3 regions of the Streptomyces sp. NPDC045287 genome follow, and region 1 is predicted to be linked to each of the others. Evidence: riboswitches for the same ligand, from Rfam matches in the RefSeq annotation. Region 1 holds a riboswitch; each other region holds the start of a gene.
The links. Region 1 has a riboswitch for cyclic di-AMP ahead of AC07D6_RS16495 (M23 family metallopeptidase). Riboswitches for the same ligand answer to the same signal wherever they lie in the genome.
Positions count from the first base shown of each region.

Region 2: it holds a riboswitch for cyclic di-AMP, as region 1 does, so the genes downstream of both, AC07D6_RS03775 (LysM peptidoglycan-binding domain-containing protein) here and AC07D6_RS16495 (M23 family metallopeptidase) in region 1, are expected to answer to the same signal.
Region 3: it holds a riboswitch for cyclic di-AMP, as region 1 does, so the genes downstream of both, AC07D6_RS19570 (transglycosylase family protein) here and AC07D6_RS16495 (M23 family metallopeptidase) in region 1, are expected to answer to the same signal.

Region 1 is NZ_JBWKJG010000008.1:315,257-320,744, reverse strand. Features, by position in the region: gene trmB (tRNA (guanosine(46)-N7)-methyltransferase TrmB) at 1-118, shown strand, start outside; gene AC07D6_RS16500 (PrsW family intramembrane metalloprotease) at 206-1,558, shown strand; gene AC07D6_RS16495 (M23 family metallopeptidase) at 1,792-2,880, opposite strand; cyclic di-AMP (ydaO/yuaA leader) riboswitch at 2,893-3,028, opposite strand; tRNA gene AC07D6_RS16490 (tRNA-Met) at 3,400-3,473, opposite strand; gene AC07D6_RS16485 (DUF5994 family protein) at 3,724-4,215, shown strand; gene AC07D6_RS16480 (hypothetical protein) at 4,471-4,635, opposite strand; gene AC07D6_RS16475 (PRC-barrel domain-containing protein) at 4,667-5,023, opposite strand; tRNA gene AC07D6_RS16470 (tRNA-Lys) at 5,386-5,461, opposite strand.
Region 2 is NZ_JBWKJG010000002.1:113,858-119,345, forward strand. Features, by position in the region: gene AC07D6_RS03765 (FG-GAP repeat domain-containing protein) at 1-1,214, shown strand, start outside; gene AC07D6_RS03770 (vanadium-dependent haloperoxidase) at 1,297-2,619, opposite strand; cyclic di-AMP (ydaO/yuaA leader) riboswitch at 3,030-3,193, shown strand; gene AC07D6_RS03775 (LysM peptidoglycan-binding domain-containing protein) at 3,197-3,955, shown strand; gene AC07D6_RS03780 (Gfo/Idh/MocA family protein) at 4,016-5,035, opposite strand; gene AC07D6_RS03785 (sugar phosphate isomerase/epimerase family protein) at 5,213-5,488, opposite strand, start outside.
Region 3 is NZ_JBWKJG010000011.1:113,461-118,948, forward strand. Features, by position in the region: gene AC07D6_RS19555 (DUF501 domain-containing protein) at 1-160, opposite strand, end outside; gene AC07D6_RS19560 (FtsB family cell division protein) at 221-694, opposite strand; gene eno (phosphopyruvate hydratase) at 795-2,084, opposite strand; gene AC07D6_RS19570 (transglycosylase family protein) at 2,411-3,118, opposite strand; cyclic di-AMP (ydaO/yuaA leader) riboswitch at 3,122-3,291, opposite strand; gene AC07D6_RS19575 (transglycosylase family protein) at 3,552-4,574, opposite strand; gene AC07D6_RS19580 (cytochrome P450 family protein) at 4,688-5,488, opposite strand, start outside.

The DNA.
Region 1 (5,488 bases):
CACGGCACCCGGCGGCGGCTTCGCGCCCCGGCCCGGCTTCCGCCCGCTGACCCGGTTCGAGGGGCAGGGCCTGGAGAAGGGGCACGTCGTCCGCGACCTGCTGTTCGCCCGCGCGTGACGGCCCGGCCGCGCTCGTCCACAACGTACTCGCGCTTGTCCACAACGCGCTCGCGGAGTGTCAGTCCGGCCGTCTAGGGTCCATCGGGTGTCAGATTCGCGCGCGCCCCGCTCCGCACCGCGGACCCCTCCGCCGGCCGGCCCCGCCCAGCCGGCCATCCCGGCGTACCACCCGCGGCCGTCGTTCGACGCCGTGCCGGACCGGGCCCGTTGGCGGTACAAGCCGCGGGGCGCGTTCTGGCGCAGCAGGGCGGTGCGCGCCTCGGCCGTGATCCTGGTGCTGGCCCTGTGCGCCCTGGTGATCCTGGCGCTGGTGCGGGAGCAGACGGGAACGGCGGGTTTCGTGGTCGGCCTCGGGCTGGCGCTGCTGCCCGTACCGCTGCTGGCGGCGGCGTTCCGCTGGCTGGACCGGGTGGAGCCGGGTCCGTGGAGGAACCTGCTGTTCGCCTTCGCCTGGGGGGCGTTCGCGGCGGCGCTCGTCGCGATCCTCGCCAACACGTTCGCGACGCGCTGGATAGCCACGGCGACGGCGGACCCGACGTCGGCGGACACGCTCGGCGCGACCGTCGTCGCCCCCGTCGTGGAGGAGGGCGCGAAGGCCGTCGCGATCCTGCTGGTCTTCCTGTTCCGCAGGCGGGACTTCACGGGGCTGGTCGACGGCGTGGTCGTCGCCGGGTTCACGGCGACGGGCTTCGCGTTCACCGAGAACATCCTGTACCTGGGGAGCGCCTTCGACGAGGACCAGGAGTTCGGGACGTCCGGCTTCGAGTCGGTGACGGCGGTGACGTTCTTCGTCCGGGTCGTGATGTCGCCGTTCGCGCACCCGCTGTTCACGGTCCTGACGGGCATCGGGTTCGGCGTCGCCGCGATGACGGCGCGCCGGCGCAGGGTGGTGCGGACGCTGCTGCCGCTGCTGGGGCTGGTCCTGGCGATGGGGGTGCACGCGCTGTGGAACGGCTCGACGACGTTCGGGCCGTGGGGCTTCCTCCTCGTGTACGGGGCGTTCATGCTGCCGGCGCTGGGTCTGCTGACGTGGCTGGTGATATGGACGCGCCAGCGGGAGCTGCGGACGATATCCGGCGAGCTGCCGGCGTACGCGGCGGCCGGTTGGCTGTCCGCCGACGAGCCGCTCGCGCTGTCGTCGATGCAGGCGCGGAGCCTGGCGCGGTCCTACGCGGCGCGCACGTTCGGCCCGGCGGCGGCGCGGTCGGTGGGCGAGTACGAGGCGTTCGCGACGTCCCTGGCGTTCCTGCGGTACCGGGCGCGGCGGGGTGTGGCGGACCAGGATTTCACGGCGCGGGAGCAGGAGCTGCTGCACCACATGTGGCAGCGGAAGGAGGTGGCCGCCCCGGCCCTGACGTTCGCGGCGCGCGCGACGGGCCGGGTGTGGACGCCGCCGCCGCACCGCGACTACGCGGGCTACAACCCGTACCGCTACTGAGGCCGGGCGCGGCCGGGCCCGAAACACGGCCGGGCCCCGAGAGCGGGGCGCGGGACCGGGGCCCGGGACCGGGGGCGCGGCCGGGCCCCGGGACCAGAGCACGGTCGGGACCCGGGGCCGGGAAGAGCGGACCGGCAGCCCTGGCGTCGGGGGGTGTGCCGCCGGGGCTGCCGGGATCGGGGGTCCGGCGCGGGACGCGCCGGGGTACCGGGACGCGTCGGGGCGCCGGGGTGTCAGATGGTGAGGCCCTTGCCGCGCAGCCAGGCCAGCGGGTCGATGCCGCTGCCGGAGGCGGTGTGGACCTCCAGGTGGAGGTGCGCCCCGGTGACGTTGCCGGTCGAACCGACGCGGCCGATCGTGTCGCCGGTGCCGACGGACTGCCCGGCGCTGACGGTCATCGAGGAGAGGTGGCAGTACCAGACCTCGGTGCCGTCCGCCAGCTCCAGCACGACGCGGTAGCCGTACGCACCGGACCAGCCGGCCGACTTGACGGTGCCGCTGTGGACGGCGTTGGCCGGGGTGCCGGTGGGGGCGGCCAGGTCGAGGCCGGTGTGGTAGCCGGAGGACCACATGGAGCCGGCCTGGCCGTACGTGGAGGTGATCGTGTACGAGGAGGTCGGCAGGGCGTAGCTCGCGGCGAGCTTGGCCAGGCGCTTGGCCTCGGCCTTCGCGGCGGCTTCCGCCTCGGCGCGCTTGCGCTCCTTCTCGGCGGCCTTCGCCTCGGCCTCGGCGGCGGCCTGCTGGGCGGCGGCCTCCTCCGCGGCCTTCTCCGCGGCCGCCTTCTCGGCGGCGGCCCGGGCCTCGGCCTCGGCGGACGCCTGCTGCTGCTCGGCCTGCTGGAGGATGCGCGCCCGCAGCGCCTCGCCCGCGTCGGCCTCGGCACCGGCGCCCCGGGCGTCGGCGGGGCCGTTCCCGGTGGACAGGGCGAGCGTGGCGAGACCGGCGGAGGCGGGGGCCTCGTCGGGGGCGTCGTCCGCGTCGTCGCCGAGGAACGCGCCGACGCCGGGGAGCGAGGAGGCGTCGGGGAGGTTGATGTCCGGCAGGGATATCGCGACGCTGGGCTTGTCGTGCGCGGTGGCCATGCCGCCCGCGCCGACGGCGGCGATGACGCCGACCCCGAGGACGGTGGAGCTGCGGGCGAGGCCGCCGCGCTGCTTGACCACACGGTGCCGGCCCCGGACGGGGCGGACGGTCTCCTCGGTGGGGTTCCACTCGGAGGCGGCCGCGGGGGCGGCGGTGGCCGGAAGTCCCGAAGCGGTGGGACGGCCGGTCATGTCGTACGAGCCGAAGGGGGCTTCGGGGGCAGGCCTGTTGGACGCCACGGAGGCGTACTCCTTTCCTTCCTTCTCCGCCTACCGGGTTAGCTGACGGGTTCGGAGCAGGAAGGTCCCCTACGGGCCGGTGAAGGCCCGATTCACCCCAAGTGCGGTGGTTCCCCGGTTCCCTTGCGGGATTCGGCGCATGCGCACGGCGCCGCCTTCTGCGACGACTGATACGACCGCGCTGCGTTATCGAACGTTAATAGAAGCCGGGCCCGTATTCCAAGCCGCTCCCGGGAACACCTCGCTCACTCGGCAGTGAATCAAGGCCCTATAAAGGGACAAGTCACAGCGAATTGACCCGCTGTCAGGCGGTCGCGCCCCCGAAACTCCTCGATCAAGTTTCTGACCGTGTGTCAATTGTTATCGCACAGAGCGGCCTGTCGATCACGCAGGGTAGATACCGGCCCCGGTGCCCCGCCGACCTGCCGCGCAGACACCCGGACACCCGGCCCCGCAGACACGCAGACACGCAGACACGCCGAAGGCCCGGTGCTGTGTGCACCGGGCCTTCGGTTTCAGTAGCGGGGACAGGATTTGAACCTGCGACCTCTGGGTTATGAGCCCAGCGAGCTACCGAGCTGCTCCACCCCGCGTCGATGAACACCACCTTACGCTATTCCAGCGAAGGTCATTCACCATTTCGCGCTCCACGGCCGGAAAGTTTCCGGCGGCCCCTCTCCGGAGGCCCGGAACCACGCCGCGCGAGCCCGGCCGCCCGGCTCGGCCCTCCCTCCCGGAGGAGGTCGCGGACCCCCGGTGACCGGGGCGGGCGGAGTACCGTGGGAAGTAGTGGACGTCCGGTTCGCCGAAGGGACCGGATCCCGTAGACAGGCGGACATCAGCATGGCCCACTCCGACACGCCTCCCGCCCCCGGGCACCTGCCGGACACCCTCCACGAAGCGGTGGAGCCGGGGACGGCGCTCCTGCGGCTGGAGACGACCCGCTCCCGCGAGGGCGTCCTCGACGGGGCGTGGTGGCCGCGCTCCCACGACATCGCGGAGGAGCTGCCCGCCCTGGTGAGCGCCCTGACCGAGCACCTCGGCCCGATCTCCCGCGTCGGCCTGGACGCCGCCGCCTGGGAGGGGCTCCCGGCCCGGCTGGTCGTCGACGAGCGGGTGGTGCGCATCGACTCGTTCCCCGTCGGGGACGACACCGTCCTGGTCACCCGCGGGGACCAGGACCACTTCTCGCTGCTCGTCGTGCCTCCGGACACGCCCCGGGACGAGGCGCGCACCGCGATGGCGCAGGCCGTCCGCGCCGACAACGTCACGCAGGCCCGGCAGATCCTCGTCGACACGCGCACCGGGCGGAGGGCCGGCCCTCCCCGGGGCTGACCCGTGCGGGGACCACCGCACCGACCCGCGCGGACGCACTGACCCTCGCGGGCGCACTGACCCGCGCGGGGCCGTCCCGCCGCATTGGCCCACCGCAGGACCGCCCCGCCGCGCGGGCCCCACGGGACCGACCCACCCGAGCCCCACGGGCCGATCCCCCACACGGACTCTCCACGGGCCACCCGGCCCCGCGGAAACACGGGCCCCACGGGCCCCACGGGACCGACCCGCCGCGCGGGCCGCGCGGAGGGCCGCCTAGCGCCTCCGGGCGCCGCGCCGGGAGAGATGGGCGCCGAAGAAGATCAGGTCGGCCACGAGGACGACGGCACCGATGATCAGCAGGTACATCATCCCCTTGACCGCGACGCCGATGAGGCCGAGCACGACGGCCACGAGGACGAGGAACAGGAAGATCGCCATGGTCTGGAACTCCTCCGTGCGACGGTCCGGTTCAACGGCGCGCGAGTTGCCGTTCGCCGGCGGCACCGGGCCGGTAGGCCAGGCCGTAGTGGTGGAAGACGGCTTGCTCGTCCTCGGCGGCGAGCACGTCGTCGGTACCGATGGCGGGGGACTTGCGGACCGTGCCCCTGTCGTACGGGACCCTGACGTAGCCCGGTCCGACGGTCGCGTCGTCGAGCGGGACGAACACCAGGCGCTGGCGGGTGGGCAGCCCCGTCCGGACGGTGGCCATGGCGGGTTCGTCCGTCGCGGTGCTCACGTAGATCGCCTCCAGCACGCCGATCTTGTGCCCCTTCGGGTCCACGACGTCCCGGTTCCGCCACTCCCGGATGTCTGCTGGATGGATCATGCGGTCTGCTCCCTGGTCGGGCCGCGCTCCGGGCAGGGCCGCTCCACCGGTCGGCGGCGGCGCGACGACGTGCCCGCCCCTGTCTCCTTCCAGCCTGCCCCGACCCTCCTCCGGCCGCCACACGGGCTCGACCGGCCATGCCGCGGAGCCCGGCCCCGCGTACCCCTCCCGGCGGTCGGCCCCGCCGCCCCCGAGCCCCCTCCGTACCCGAGCCCCCTCCGTACCCGAGCCCCCTCCGTACCGGGCCACCGCCTTACCGGCGCCGCCGGCGCGCGGAACGGGTCCCGGCACACGTGTGCCCCGGCCGGGGAAACCGACCGGGGCACGGACTCGGTGACCGGAGCCTCGCGGCGGCTCCGACCTGGTAGGCCCTGTGGGACTCGAACCCACAACCAACGGATTAAAAGTCCGCTGCTCTGCCAATTGAGCTAAGGGCCCTCGACGGGTCATCCCCGAGCATAGCCC
Region 2 (5,488 bases), on a different contig from region 1:
TGGCGGGGGCGAGTGGGACGGCGGCGCACGCCGCGGACGGCGCCAACGGCCCGGTCGTCCTCACCACGCCCGGCGTCGCCGCGGGCGGTCAGGCCGTCCACACGGTGACGGTCGACGCGGCGGAGGGCGGCGTACTGACCCTCGGCTTCCAGACCGCCGACGACCAGCGACCCTGGGGCATGCGCGACGAGTGGTCCATCGGCCTCACCGTCGGCGCCCCGGACGGCGTGGAGCAGCCGTGCACGTACCCCGGGTCCGCCCTGCTCCTCGAAAAGGTGAGCTGCGAACTGCCGGCGGGCCGGCACACGCTCACCTACCGGGTCTCCGCGTCCGCCTCCGTGCCCTCCTGGCACGTCGCCGTCGACGCCCGCTTCGCCCCCGCGTCCGGGGCGGCCGACGCCACCGCCGCCGGCCGGTTCGACGTGGCCGGCGTCAGCGCCGTGCCGATGGACTGGGACGTCCTCGCCCGCGACCGGAGCGGCGACATGCGCGCGTACGGCTCCTACGAAGGGGAGGGGTCGGCGCTGGACGTCGAGTGGGGCAAGGACCTCGGTGTGAACTGGGGCCAGTACGACCGCCTCACCAAGCTCGCGCCGATCGACGTCCGCGGCCGCGGCGGCGACGTGGTGGCGCGCGACGCGTCCGGCGTGCTCTGGTACCACCGGCTCGCCGGCGGGGGACGCACCTCCTTCGAGCCCCCGGTGCGGGTCGGCTCCGGCTGGGGCGCGTACCGGTCGATCCGCGGCGCCGGCGACCTGACCGGTGACGGCCGGCACGACCTGCTCGCCGTGGACGGGTCGGGCGTGCTCTGGCTGTACCGGGGCACGGGCGACCCGGCGCGGCCCTTCGAGGCCCGTCGCCAGGCCGGCACCGGCTGGAACATCTACACCTCCCTCACCGGTGGCCTCGACGTCACCGGTGACCGGAAGGCCGACCTGATCGCCCGCGACGGCTCCGGCGCGCTCTGGCTCTACCAGGGCACCGGCGACGGCAACGCCCCGCTCCAGGCCCGCCGCCAGATCGGCACCGGCTGGAACATCTACGACGTGCTCGTCGCGTACGGCGACGTCACGGCGGACGGCCACCCGGAGCTGCTCGCCCGCGACACGGCCGGTGTCCTGTGGCAGTACACGGGCACCGGGAACGCGGCGGCGCCGTTCCGGTCGCGCGTCCAGGTCGCCCAGCACTGGGACGGGTTCGACGCCGTCCTCTGACGGATCGTCAGGCCCGGTGCGCCGCCGCCCGCGGCCGGCCGGTCAGCCGGCCGGCCGGCGGGTCGGTCGGCGGGCCGGCCGGTCAGCGGGTCGGTCGGTCGGCCGGTCGGTCGGCGGGCTGGTCGGTCAGCGGGCGGAAGTGGCGGGCGAGCGCCCAGGCGGCGACCCGCTCGCCCGTCCGCGTGCCGACCGTGTTCGCCGTACGGGTGTGGATGCCCGCCCAGGTGCGAGCGTTCACGACGTCCCGGTTGTACTCGTGGGCGGAGGCGTAGTACCGGGTCTCCTTCGCGAAGGCCGACGTGATGCGCAGGTCGAGGAACGGGCTGCCGGACAGCAGCGTCAACGTCCGGGCCAAGGCGCCGGTGGTGGTGGTGTGGCCACTGAGGTAGTCGGGGTGCGAGGGGGTCTCCAGGAGCGGCTCCCACGCCGGGTCGGCCTGGGTGCGGGGGTTGTTGTCGCGGTCGGCCTCGCGGATCGCGGTGATGGGCCGCCAGGTGCCGTAGTGCAGCTTGGCGTCCCACGCGGCGATCGTCGCGTCGATCTGGACGGTGTTGACGGCGGCGAACAGGCGTGCCGTGTCGACCAGGTCGAGGCCGTTCCGCGCGGCGCGGTCGGCCAGGGCGCCCTGCAGGTCGAGGTCGACGAAGAACCGCGCGGTGTCGGTCTGCCACCGGCTCCGCACCGGGCTGTCCTTCGCGCCGTACGCCTTCACCTCGTTCAGGTCGGCGGCGTAGCGGGCGGACGGCAGCGCGGGCGGCGGCCCGGGACGGAACCGGTCGGGCCGGTCCATGAGCAGTGGGCGCAGCCGTGCCAGCCACGCGGTGGCGAAGGGGCGGTACGCCGTCGGTGTGGGGCGCCACACCCCGGGGGCGGGGGAGGCCGGGAAGGCGACCCGGGCGCCGTGGCCGTCGTTCTTCCGCAACGCGATGACGTGGGTGGCCGCGCGGTGGCCGAACGCCACCCCCGCCTTCTCCGCCCACCCGTCCGGCACCGCGGCGAGCGAGGCGGCGTGGGCGGCCCTCAGTCGGGCCGCCGCCTGCGGGAAGTAGTGCCGCAGCACGTCGTGGGCGGCGGTCGCGGCGGCGGCCACGGACGACGCCGTACGAGGCGCCCGTCCGTTCCAGCGGTACGGCTCGTACCGGCCCTCGATCCCGACCACCGCGTTGTACATGCCCGCCGAGACGAGGGCGTGCCACAGGGCCTTCTCCGGCGAGATCAGACGGTTCTCGGGGTCCACGACCTCCGCCGTCAGTCGCGCCCAGTCGGCGATGACGGAGCCGGGGGCGGAGGCGGAGGACGCGCCCTGCGGCGCCGGTGCCGCAGGCGCGGGGACCGGCGCCGCGACCGCCGTCAGACCCAACAGCACGGCCGCGGCCGCCAGGGTCCGACGCGGTGACGTCCTCATCGATCTCTTATGCACTTTTACCCCTTTTCAGTCGATATCTGCCACTCACACCTTCGGCGTTCGGATGGGAAGCGCAATCGCACTCGCCGTTCCAGGTGCTCCAAGCACCCGTACGGAGCCGATCCGGGGTACATGTCCGGCTTATTACCATTTGAGGGTATTAATTTAATATGGACTACTTACCTCCTTTTTGTGGTGGGGTGGTAGGGGGTGGGCGGGAGGCGAAAACCGTGATGTCGGTCACGGCGGGCGGACGGCGGAATTCCCCGGACGCCGCGCGGGGGCACGGAATTCACCGCCGAACGGGGCTGCAATGGATCATCGGCCGGAATTCCCGCCCTTGTTCCTCCCGGCGGATTTCGTTTACGGTCACCGTCATTCCGGAGGGAACGCCGAATCCTGCCGCCTTCCGGATTCCAGCACCCACACACGCGCGCTCGGCAGGAGCGGGGGAACCAGGTAAGTCGCCGGTCCGGTGTCCGGAGCGGCTAGGGGTGAAGTCGCGGGAGACTGCGGCCGGGCATCTCCCGCCCGAACCCGACAGCTCACCTCGCAGGCGTCGGAGAGGAAAATCCCCATGCCCGCACAGGGTAAGCACCGTCGCCCCAAGAACAGCCGCCTCAGCCGCGGGCTCGTCGTCGCGAGTACCGGCGGGGCCGCCCTCGCCCTGCCCCTGACCGGCGCCGCCACCGCCTCCGCCGCACCGGTCGCGGCGCCCGCCGTGGCCGTCGTCGCGCCGGCCGCCGCCGTCCAGGCCGCCAAGCCCGTGACGTACACCGTGACCGTCGGCGACACCCTTTCCGGTATCGCCGGCGAGCATTCCGTGAGCGGCGGCTGGAAGAAGCTGTACGAGGACAACAAGAAGGCCATCGGTGACGACCCGTCACACATCCGGCCCGGTCTGAAGCTCACCGTCGGCGCCGCGGCGGCGGCTTCGGCGGAGCGTTCCGAACCGGCCCGCGCCGACCGCTCCGAGGCCCGCGCCGTCGTCACCCCCGTCGCGGTGAAGACGTACGCCGACAACCTCGACGGCTGGATCAAGGAATCGCTGGACATCATGGCCCAGCACGGAATTCCGGGAACCTACGACGGAATTCACCGCAACGTCATGCGCGAGTCCTCCGGCAATCCGCTCGCCATCAACAACTGGGACTCCAACGCCGCCGCCGGGACGCCCTCCAAGGGGCTCCTCCAGGTCATCGACCCCACGTTCAGCGCCTACCACGTGCCCGGCACGTCCCTGGACCCGTTCGACCCGGTCGCCAACATCACCGCCGCGTGCAACTACGCCGCCGACCGGTACGGATCCATCGACAACGTCAACGGCCCGTACTGACCCGCCCTCCGGGCACCCGACGCGCCGGACCCCGGCCCGCCGGGTGCCCGGTCGCGCACGTCAGCGGTAGAGGGCCGGCCGCTCCACCAGGCCGACCTCCACCCGGCGGCCCTCGGCCCGCGCCCGGAGGGCCGCCTCGCAGACGGCCGCCGCCGCGTACCCGTCCCAGCAGCTCGGGCCGGTGGCCCCACCGCGCAGGGCGGCGTCCACCCAGGCCCGCACCTGCCGGTCGTACGCCTCCTCGAACCGCTCCACGAACCCCGGCGCGATCGAACCGCCCCACCGGCCGCCCGCGGCGACGAGCATCCCGTGCGCGTCGCCGATCCGCGCGGTGCCGTTCTCGCACACCGCCTCGGCCTGCACCTGGTACCCGAAGCGGCAGTTGACGTAGACCTCCACGTCGGCGAGCGCCCCGCCGTCCGTCTCGAAGACCGCGAACTGCGGGTCGTCGACGCCCTCGGGGGCGTTCCCCGACGGCCGCGGCCGCATCACCGTCACCGCCGTGATCTCCTGGCCCAGCAGCCACCGCGTGACGTCCACCTCGTGGACCGCCGAGTCGCCGAGGAGCATCTCGCCGGTGAACCAGGGCGGCGACGAGGCGTTGCGGTGCCGGTGGTGCAGCATCAGCGGCCGACCCAGCCCGCCGCCGTCCAGCAGCGCCTTCAGCCGCAGGTACTCGGCGTCGTACCGCCGCATGAAACCCACCTGGACCAGCCGCCTGCCCAGCCGCTCCTCCGCCCGCAGCACCCGCAGCGCGGACGCCGCGTCCGGGGTGAGCGGCTTCTCGCACAGCACCGGGAGCCCGCGCCGGAGCGCCGCCATCAGCGCCGCCTCGTGCGCCGGACCGGGGGAGGCGACGAGCACGGCGTCCACGCCGGGCGCGGCGATCGCGGCGGCCGGGTCGGTGTACGCCGCGCAGCCGTCGACACCGTCCGCGACGGCCTTCGCCCGCTCGGCGTCCACGTCCGCGACGGCGGCCACCCGCGCCCCGCTGATCACCCGGTCGATGCGGCGCACGTGGTCGGCGCCCATCCGGCCGGCGCCGACGACGGCCACGCCGAGCGTTCCGCGCTGGGTCATGGTCGAAGGTCTCCTTCCCCGAGGTCCGGGAGGTCGGAAGGTCCGGCAGGTCACAGGGACCGGGGGCCCTGGATCCGGAGGGACCGGGAGGCCCTGGGGGCTGGAGGGCCCGGAGGGACCGGGAGCCCCGGGGTCCGGCAGGTCCGGAGGGACCGGGAAGCCCCGGAGGCCCGCCGGTCAGGCACCGCAGGAGCGGAGGAACCGGCGCGTGCGCACCGCGATCGGCAGCGGCCGGTCCGGCGGGCACGGGTACATGTCCTGCTCCACGATGGCGAACAGGTCCACGCCGAGCCGCTGCGCCGCCGCGAGCACCGGTTCGAGCGCGGGGACGCCGGACGGCGGCTCGCACATCACCCCGCGCCGCACGGCCTGCCCGAACGGGACGCCGTTCTCGACGACCTCCGCCAGGACGGCCGGGTCGACCTGCTTGAGGTGCAGGTAGCCGACGCGCTC
Region 3 (5,488 bases), on a different contig from region 1:
GGAGCCGGGGCGCGGTCTCGACGACGTCGGGCTCGCCGCACGGGCAGCGGTGCGCGATGGCCCGCAGGCCGCGCGGCGGGCGGCCGAGCTGTTCCTTGAAGGCCGCGACGTCGGCCTCGGTCGGCTCGGTGCGTTCGGTCTGCGGAGGGGGCGTTTCCATGCCTGCCTTGATCCTGCTCGGTCCTGGTGGGGCGCGGGACCGCCGGGGGCGGCCCAGCGGCTATCGGTTCTGCTGGTCGGCGCGGTCCACGCCGTCCCAGACGCTGGAGTACCAGGGCCGGCCGGTGCCGCCCTGGTCGGTGCGGTGCCGCCGGGCCGCCCCGGGGTCGTTCATCGTGAAGGCGGTCTCGCCGGGCATCACGTAGTGGAGGTGCTGGCGGGCGAGCCGCTTGACGTAGGCGTCGTCCTGGAGGCGGGCCTTCTCGTCGCGCAGCCGTTCGACGCGGGCGGCGGCCTCCTCGGCCAGCCGCTCCTGCTCGGCGATCTCGCCGCGCTGCGACACGTACTGGCGCATCGGGTAGGCGAGGGCGACGACCATGGTGCAGACGACGAGGGCGAGGAAGGCGGCCCGGCCGGTGAGCCGGGAGCGGCGCGCCTGGCGGCGGCTCTGGGAACGGTAGACGCGGGCGGCGGTCTGCTCGCCGAGCAGCCGCAGCCTCGTCGCGGTCGAGAACCGGTCCCGGTCCTGGCCCATCGGCTCGCCCCTCCTCACGTACGACGTCCCCGGACACGGTACGGGACCGTGGCCGGGGACGTACGCAACCGGGGGCGACGAGGCGCCGGCCCCCGCTCGTTCAGTCGTTCGCGGGGCGGAACCGCGGGAACGCGCTGCGGCCGGCGTACACCGCGGCGTCGTCGAGGATCTCCTCGATGCGCAGGAGCTGGTTGTACTTGGCGACGCGCTCGGAGCGGGCCGGGGCGCCGGTCTTGATCTGGCCGCAGTTGGTGGCGACGGCCAGGTCGGCGATGGTGACGTCCTCGGTCTCGCCGGAGCGGTGGGACATCATGCACTTGAAGCCGTTGCGCTGGGCCAGCTCGACGGCGTCCAGGGTCTCCGTGAGGGAGCCGATCTGGTTGACCTTGACGAGCAGGGCGTTGGCCGCGCCCTCCTCGATGCCGCGGGCCAGGCGCTCCGGGTTGGTGACGAACAGGTCGTCGCCGACGAGCTGGACCTTCGAGCCGAGCTTCTCGGTGATGGTCTTCCAGCCGTCCCAGTCGTCCTCGAACAGCGGGTCCTCGATGGAGACGAGCGGGTACGAGGCGACGAGCTCCTCGTAGTACTCGGTCATCTCGGCGGCCGTGCGGGACTTGCCCTCGAAGGCGTACGCGCCGTCCTTGTAGAACTCGGACGCGGCGACGTCCAGGGCGAGCGCGATGTCCTTGCCCGGGGTGTAGCCGGCCTGCTTGATCGCCTCCAGGATGAGGTCGAGGGCGGCGCGGTTGGACTCCAGGTTCGGGGCGAAGCCGCCCTCGTCGCCGAGGCCGGTGGACAGGCCCTTGTCCTTCAGGACCTTCTTCAGGGTGTGGTAGACCTCGGTGCCCCAGCGCAGGGCCTCGGAGAAGGACTCCGCGCCGATCGGGGCGATCATGAACTCCTGGATGTCCACGTTGGAGTCGGCGTGCGAGCCGCCGTTCAGGATGTTCATCATCGGCACCGGCAGCAGGTGCGCGTTCGGGCCGCCCAGGTAGCGGAAGAGCGGCAGGTCGGACGCCTCGGAGGCGGCGTGCGCCACGGCGAGGGAGACGCCGAGGATGGCGTTGGCGCCGAGGGAGGACTTGTCCGGGGTGGCGTCCAGGTCGAACATCGCCTGGTCGATCAGCCGCTGCTCGGTGGCGTCGTAGCCGACGAGCTCCGGGCCGATCTGCTCGATGACGGCGAGCACGGCCTTCTCGACACCCTTGCCGAGGTAGCGGTCCTTGTCACCGTCGCGGAGCTCGAGGGCCTCGAACGCACCGGTGGAGGCACCGGACGGGACGGCAGCACGGCCGGTGCTGCCGTCGTCGAGGCCGACCTCGACCTCGACCGTGGGGTTGCCTCGGGAGTCCAGGATTTCCCGGGCTACGACGACGTCGATGGACGGCACGAGCATCTCCTTCTGGGATGTGACGCATGGAGTGCAGGATCTTTGGCCTTGCGGCAAGAGCCTAACCGCCCCGGAGGGCCGGGGCCCGCGACCGCCCGCCCGCTGGGACGAAAAAGGGCACGAAGCGGTGGATTGCGGGGTGAACAGCCGCCATTCCTACTGGACGGTAACCACCTTGAGCGCCCCCGTTCTCATCCGTCCTGGACCGGTTTGCCCCGAAACGGGGGAGGCCCCGGCTCGCCGCGTACGGGGGATGCGCGACGAGCCGGGGCCGGCTCGGGGGGGGGAGCGGCCGGCCGGGTGGGTCCGGCCGGACCGCCTCCGGGTCAGCTCAGGTGGAGCTGCTGGCCCGGGTAGATGAGGTCGGCGTCGTCGACGATGTCCTCGTTCAGGTCGAACAGCTTCTTCCAGCCGCCCTTGACGCCCTCGGCCGTGGCGATGGAGCTGAGCGTGTCGCCGGCCTTGACCTCGTACTCGCCGTCGCCCTTCTCGACCTTCTCGCCGGTCGGGGTGGTGACGGTCTCGGCCTTGGCCTTGGGGGCCGCCGCCTTGGGGGCCGCCGCCTCGGGCTGGGCCGGCTTGGGCGCGGTGCGCTGCTCGCTGCGCGTGGTGGGCTCCTCGGCGGTGCGCTCGGCGGCGGCGCCGCCACCGTACGGCGCGCTGGACAGGCCGACGCCGCAGACCGGCCAGGCGCCCTTGCCCTGGCCCGCGAGGACCTTCTCGGCGATCTCTATCTGCTGGGCCTTGCTGGCCCGGTCGGCGGTGGAGGCGTACTGCGTGCCGCCGTACGCGGCCCACGTGGAGGCCGAGAACTGCAGGCCGCCGTAGTAGCCGTTGCCGGTGTTGATGGACCAGTTGCCGCCGGACTCGCACTGCGCGACGCGGTCCCACTCGGAGGCGGTCGCGGCGCTGGCGGACGTGGCGCCCATCAGCGGGGCGGCGACGGCCACGCCGGTGATGCCGGCGAACGCGACGAGACGGACGGCCTTGGACGGGCGACGGTGCTTTCCCTTGCCGGAATCGGAATTCAGCATGGCGGATCTCCTCACCGACGCCTACGAGGTGAGCTGTCGGGTTCGGGCCTGGTGAGTGCCCGGCCGCGCGCTGGGCGCGCGGCTTCACCCCGAGCCGGTTCCGGTCGTCTCTCAACGGCCGGGCCCGGCACTTACCTTGGGTCCCCCGCTCCTGCCTACGGCGCTGGAAGCGTCGACTGTTCCCGTCGTCCGGCGGCAGGATTCGGCGTTACCGGTCGGACGGGGCCCGCGGTGGCGAGCGGTATCGACGGTAAGCACAGACCCGCCCCAAGTTCAAAGGGGGACATCCGGGTCAATCCACCCCTACGCGCCCACCTCTTGCGGGTGTTTGCGCAGGTAGGGGCGGAGACGGGCGGATCGGGCGGCGCAGGGGCGCGAGTTGGGGCAAAGAGACTCTTGTCTCACTTCCGAGAAACGGACATTCGGCCCGTAACTACCCCTCATTCACGCCCAGATCGAGGCTCTGGCCAGGGAGGATGAGATCGGGGTCGGTACCCACGGTCTCGCGGTTCGCGTCGTAGAGCGCCGGCCAGCCGCCGGCCAGCTCGTGGGTGTCCGCGATGGCCCACAGGTTGTCGCCGGGCTGGACGGTGTACGTGCCGTCCGCGGCGAGGCCCTCCGCAGTACGTGCCGTTCCGTCACCCCGCGAGGTGTGTCTACCGGTTTCACGCCCACTGACCGCATTGCCGGATTCAGCGGATTCGCCGGACTCGCCGGAGTCATCGGTGGCGCCCGGAACGGTCGGAGCGGTCGTGGCCTCCTCCTTGGCCGGCTCGCCGCGGTGCCTGCCCGTGCCGGAGGCGGAGCCGCCCGTGCCGCCGTCGGCCGCGGGCGCGTCGCCGGAGGCGGCGGGGTCCGCGGGGTCGTCGGAGGGCGCGGTCGGCGTGACCGTCGCGTCCGGGACGGCGGGGGCGGTGGCCTTCCCGCCGCCCTCGGCCGTGCCGGAGGGGGTCGTGGCGCCCTCGGTGGCGGCCTTCCCGTCCCGCGCGGCGGGCTCCTTCGACGCCCCGGCGTCCGCACCGGTGCTCGCGGACGGCTCCGGCGTGGCACCCGGGCCGGTCTCCGCCGGGGCGGGGTCGCCCGCACCGGCCAGGCCCGCGATGGGCGCACAGGTCTCCCACGCGGCGGAGCCCCGCGCGGCGAAGACCTTCTCCGCGACGGCGATCTGCTGGGAGCGGCTGGCGAGGTCGGCGCGCGGCGCGTACGCCGTGCCCCCGTACGCCTGCCAGGTCTCCTGCGAGAACTGGAGGCCGCCGTAGTAGCCGTTGCCGAGGTCGGCGCTCCACATGCCGCCGGTCTCGCACTCGGCGACCCGGTCCCAGGTGGCGGCGTCGGCGGCGGACGCGGTGCCCGCGCCGAGCAGCGGCAGGGCGATCGCCGATCCGGTCACCCCCGCGGCGACGACGAGGGCGGGAGCCTGACGGGGTCGACGGTGTCGTCCGTTCCCGGAGCGCATGCGTTGGACCTTTCGCGTGACTGCTGAGGTGACGGTGAACGTAGCGGCATTCGAACGCCAGTCACAAGTCGATGCAGGGGAGATTACGCGAACATCACAGAGCTGATGGTCCGTCAGGCCCTTTCGGGGGTGAACTCCACCGGGAGGGTCCGCAGCCCGCGCATGATGAGCCCGCCGCGCCACCGCAGTTCGTCCGGGTCGACGGCGAGGCGCAGGTCGGGCAGGCGCGTCAGCAGCGTGGCCAGCGCGGCCTGCCCCTCCAGCCGGGCGAGCGGCGCGCCCAGGCAGTAGTGGATGCCGTGCCCGTACCCGAGGTGCTGGTTGTCGGTCCGCCCGAGGTCCAGGGTGTCCGGGGCGTCGAACCGCTCCGGGTCCCGGTCGGCCGCGGCGAGGACGACGAGGACGGGTTCGCCGGGCTCGATCCGCTGCCCGCCGAGGACGAGCGGCTGCGTCGCGTAACGCCAGGTCGCCAGCTCGACCGGCCCGTCGTAGCGCAGCAGTTCCTCCACGGCCGTGGCGAGCAGCCCCGTCTCGCCCGCGGCGAGGGACCGCTGGAGGCGGGCGCGCTCGCCGGGGTTGCGGAGCAGGGCGTACGTGCCGTTGCCGATGAGGTTGACGGTCGTCTCGAAACCCGCGAACAGGAGGATGAAGGCCATCGCGGCGGCCTCGTTCCCGGTGAGGTGCTCGCCGTGGTCGGAGGCGCGGATGAGGCCGGAGATCAGGTCGTCGCCGAGGTCCTCCCGCTTCCGCTCGATCAGGTCGACGAGGTACGCCCGCATCCGCTTCACGGCCCGCGCGACACCGCCGCGCGGGCTCTCCCGCCGCCCGCCCCCCTCGGACGAGGACGCCGTCCGGCCGCCGTGCCGGATCATCTGCCCGGCCCAGTCCCGGAAGTCGTCCTGGTCCTCGGCGGG